Regions from separate parts of the Ventrimonas sp. genome, predicted to be linked through region 2. Evidence: predicted binding sites of a transcription regulator. Region 2 holds the regulator's gene; the other holds the start of a gene.
The links. Region 2 encodes Rex, which represses fermentation and respiration genes when NADH is low (regulators of the CRP and FNR family bind a similar motif). Its sites were predicted from a motif close to ATTGTTAANTANTTAACAAT; they were not measured.
Positions count from the first base shown of each region.

Region 1: ACMP1L_RS08610 (acyl-CoA dehydrogenase family protein) is a predicted target of Rex. The motif match lies at 1,486-1,505, and genes of this name have one in related genera.

Region 1 is NZ_DBFCCJ010000050.1:72,622-75,085, reverse strand. It holds gene ACMP1L_RS08615 (class I adenylate-forming enzyme family protein) at 1-1,343, shown strand, start outside; gene ACMP1L_RS08610 (acyl-CoA dehydrogenase family protein) at 1,542-2,464, shown strand, end outside.
Region 2 is NZ_DBFCCJ010000053.1:68,912-71,375, forward strand. It holds gene ACMP1L_RS09030 (NAD(P)H-hydrate dehydratase) at 1-735, opposite strand, end outside; gene ACMP1L_RS09035 (redox-sensing transcriptional repressor Rex) at 857-1,528, opposite strand; gene ACMP1L_RS09040 (ABC-F family ATP-binding cassette domain-containing protein) at 1,706-2,464, shown strand, end outside.

The DNA.
Region 1 (2,464 bases), on a different contig from region 2:
AGGTGATCCGCTATGCAGATGCAGAGTTTGTCTATTACGGGGAGGGCTACAAAAAGCTGGTATATGAGGATATGGTGGCACACCTTTCCGTGAAGCTGGAGGGGACTGTAAAGCGCTGGATCTATATTGGCCGCGATACAGAAAGACACTGGATGACAGAGAAGAGCTTTGTGTTTGCTGAGCGCATGAAAAAGGCAACGAAGGAGATCGGAGGATATATCCGGCAGGTAAAACCGGAGGATACGGCGGCTATTCTCTTTACCTCAGGAACTACGGCTATGCCGAAGGGGGTTATGCTGAGCCACTACAACCTGGTCAACAGCGCGTTGGAGCTGTGCAGCCATATGGGGTGGGCGGCAGAAGATAAAATGCTGATCGCAGTGCCGCTGTTTCACTGCTTTGGCCTGACTGCAAGCCTTCTGGCCAGTATCCATGCGGGATGCTGTATGCATACGATCGAATACTACAAGACCCTGACTGTGTTAAAGACTGTGCAGGAACATCGCTGCACGCTGTTAAACGGAGTGCCGTCCATGTTTCTGGCTATCATCCGCAATCCGGTCCATACGGAATACGATCTGAGCAGCTTAAGAAACGGAATTATTGCCGGATCCCCGGTCAGTGAAGAAGAATATTATGCGATCCGCCGGGAAATTCCGGGACTAATCCTCCATGCTTCCTATGGACAGACAGAAACGTCACCATGCGTCAGCATCAGTGATGCGGCGGATTCGGAAAAGGAACGTGCCACAACGGCAGGACGGGTGCTGCGTCACTGCGAGGTCCGTATTGCCGGGCCGGATGGAAGCTGGCTTTCATCCGATCAGGACGGAGAAATCTGTGTGCGCGGTTATAATGTCATGCAGGGATATTACCGGCTTCCGGAGGAAACGGCAAAGGTGATCGATGCGGAAGGATGGCTGCATACGGGAGACCTGGGACACCTGGACGCGCGGAATTTTCTGTATATTACAGGCCGGATGAAGGAAATGATCATCCGCGGGGGAGAAAACATTTCTCCGCGTGAGATTGAACAGGTGGTGCAGAGCTATCCGGGAATCCGGGAGGTAAAGGTGATCGGACTGCCGGCTGAGGTTCTGCAGGAGATGATCGTGGTATGTATCATTCCGGAGGAGGGACTTACTATCAGCAATGCCGGCCTCATGACTCATATGGAAAACCATCTGGCTTATTACAAGCTGCCGGCCCATATCGTACGCATGGACTCATTTCCGATGAATGCCAGCGGAAAGGTTATTCTGGGAGAATTAAAAAAGCAGGCGGCAGAAATTATCCGCACAAATCCGGAGATCACCAGCACGGAGCCGCTGAGGACCCGTTAAAGTGTAGCGAAAGCTTATTCAGCACAGAAGCCCTGATAAAGTGCACAAAAATGGATGAGCAAATTCGTTAAAATAGGGGAAAATGCCGCGCTTATACATGTAACTATAGACATGTCATAACCGATGTGTTATAATTTGAATATATGTTAGAGAAATAACAAACAAAACAAACAAAGCAGTTCCAAAAGGAGGCAAATCATGATTCTTTCTGCGAAATATGAGTTAATGAGAAAGAACTTCCGTAACTTTGCGGAGACGGAGTTTACGACCGAGATTCAGGAAAAGCTGGATAAAGAGGGCGGATTTGATACAGAAATGTATAAGAAAATGGCCAGATATGGTTTTCCAGGCATTAAGATTCCGGTAAAATACGGCGGTCAGGGTGGTGACAGCCTGGCATATGTTCTGATGAATGAAGAATTTGCCAGAATATGTCCGGTTCTTGCTATCTATGCAAATACGTCCAACTCTCTTGGCGGAGGTCCTCTTCTTGCCTGCGGCAATGAGGAACAGCTTCAGAAATATCTGGTCCCGGTGGCAAAGGGTGAGAAGCACATCTGCTTTGCGCTGACTGAGCCGGGGGCAGGCTCCGATGCTGGCAGCATGACCACAAGAGCGGTTGAGGACGGTGACTACTATGTGCTGAACGGACGTAAGTGCTTCATCTCCGGCGCACCGATCGCAGATTACGCTGTTGTCTTTGCAAAGACAGATCTGACCCAGAAGGGAGCAAAGGGTATCTCCATTTTCCTGGTAGATATGAAGCTTCCGGGTGTTTCCTGCGGCAAGCCGGAGGCCAAGATGGGTATCAACGGATATCCGACTAGTGACATCGTATTTGAGAATGTAAGAGTACATAAGAGCGACCTGGTAGGCCCGTTAAATAAAGGTTATGCAGTCGCAATGTCCACCCTGGACGGCGGACGTCTTGGCGTTGCCGCACAGTCTCTTGGTATTGCCCAGGGCTGTCTCGAGGAAGCAACCAACTACGCAAAGGAGAGAAAACAGTTTGGCAGGCCAATCTCCTACAATCAGGGAATCAGCTTTATGCTGGCCGATATGGCTACTGAGATCGAAGCAGCGCGCTGCCTGATCTACAACACCGCTATGGCAAAGGATGC
Region 2 (2,464 bases):
CCCATCCGGCTGACGCTTTGGAAGCCAGGACAGATCATCCGGTGTAATCAGCTTTGCATCCCATCCGGCCTTCAGCAGACTGGCCTGAGGGAATCCGATGTCGGCTACCACAAGGTTTCCTGCATAATATTTTCCGGGATAAAGCAGAAGACCGGTTTTTGCAAAGCCAAAGGTCACGGTAATATCGGCCTCCAGGGCAATTCCCATGATTTCACCGGTCGTTCCATGGATCCCGGACGGCGTGTCTACCGCGATCACTCCGGTTCCATACTGCTCCCGCAGAGAAGCCAGCATTTCCAGGACCTTCCGGTATTCCCCGCCAATTTCCCGGCCAAGACCGATCCCAAACACTGCATCAAGAATGATATCACATGGTGCCTCCTGATACTCTGCTGCCGTGCACTGCGCAAGATCCAGATTTCGGGCGATCTGCTTCTGAGTCTTCATCTCTTCTGAATCGTGCTCCGGATTGCCGACAAGCAGGAGACTTACGTTATATCCGCGTCCCTGCAGGATGCGTCCTGCTGCCACTCCGTCCGCGCCATTGTTTCCGGTACCACACACAGCCAGGATCCGGGCTTTTTTCCCCAGATTCCGCTCTTTCGCCATATGCTCTGCGGCCTCCGCCACAGCCAGGGCAGCCCGCTCCATAAGCACCATGGACGGAATGCCGATGTTTTTTATGGTATTCTGGTCAATCGCTTTCATCTGCTGTGCCGTTACTGCGTAATCCATGTTCCGTCTCCTCTCTGATTCCGCTCCCCTGTAAAGGATGGATGGAAACTCAAAAAACCGGCAGGCAGGAGAACTGATCGTATCCCCGCCTGTCGGCTTTTACCTCTGTTTCGCTCTGCCTCTAGGACTCTCTCTGAGCTTTCTTTTCCTCTTCCTCTTTCCGGTCCTGCATGCTGCATACCCGATAAGACAGGCGCATAAGGCTCTCGGAAAGATGAACATTCTCCACCACAACATCGTCCGGAACATTCAGATCCAGATGGGCAAAGTTCCAGATTCCTTTAATTCCCGCATTGACCAGACGGTCAGCCAGCTCCGGAGCTTTTGTTTTCGGAATGGTCAGTGCTGCCATCTGAACATCATTATCTTTGATAAACTGCTCCAGATCATCTACTCCGCGGATCTCAATTCCGCGTACCACAAGCCCGATCAGTCTCGGGTTAATGTCAAACATGCCTTTGATCATAAAACCGCGCTTTTCAAAATTTGCATAATTTGCAATGGCCTGACCAAGATTTCCGGCACCAATAATGATCAGGTTATGCTGGCGGTCGATTCCAAGGATCTTTCCGATCTCTGTATACAGGTATTTTACGTTATAACCATAACCCTGCTGACCGAATCCTCCAAAGTTATTTAAATCCTGACGAATCTGGGAAGCAGTCACCTTCATCCTGGTACTCAGCTCATTGGATGAGATACGCTCTACACCTGATTCCAAAAGCTCTCCGAGATAACGGTAATACCTCGGGAGTCTTGTAATAACTGCTTTGGATATCTCTCTGTTTTCCATGTTGCACATCTCCTATACGTAAACTATTAAAATCTATTATAACCGTTTGCGAAATCTATGTCAATGTTCAAACAATTTCGAAACAAAAAATCAGAAGAAAGTCCTTTACAAGTGTTGAAAGCCTATATTATACTTGATAAGTCTTATAGTAGAAAACGTAACGAAATGGAGTTATCTATGATTTTATCATGCAATCACATCAGCAAAGCCTTCGGCACGGATGAGATTCTGTCCGAAGTATCTTTTCATATAGAAGATCAGGAAAAGGCTGCCATCGTAGGCATCAACGGTGCCGGAAAGTCTACTCTCTTAAAGATCATTGTCGGCGAGCTGTCAGCGGATTCCGGCGAGGTCGTTCTCGCAAAGGGCAAAACCCTCGGCTACCTGGCGCAGCACCAGGATCTGGACAGCAGCCGTACCATCTATGAGGAATTAAAAGAAGTCAAGCAGCCCATCATCGATATGGAACAGCAGATCCGCGAGCTGGAGCTCAATATGCAGAATGCCTCCGGAGAAGCACTGGAACAGATGCTGGCTGCATACAGCCGCTTAAGCCATACCTTTGAACTGGAAAATGGCTACGCATGGAAAAGTGAACTGACCGGTGTCTTAAAGGGCCTTGGCTTTACCGAAGACGAGTTTGACAAAACCGTGTCTACCCTCTCCGGCGGCCAGAAAACCCGCGTATCTTTAGGCAAACTGCTTCTCTCCCGCCCGGATATTATCCTTTTAGATGAGCCAACCAACCACCTGGACATGGAATCCATTGCCTGGCTGGAGACTTACTTGTTAAATTATAACGGAGCTGTCATCATCGTAGCCCACGACCGCTATTTCTTAAACCGAGTAGTCACCAAAGTGGTAGAGCTGGAGCAGGGGCATGCCTGCGTTTACCTTGGCAACTACACCGCCTACAGTGAAAAAAAGGCCATGATC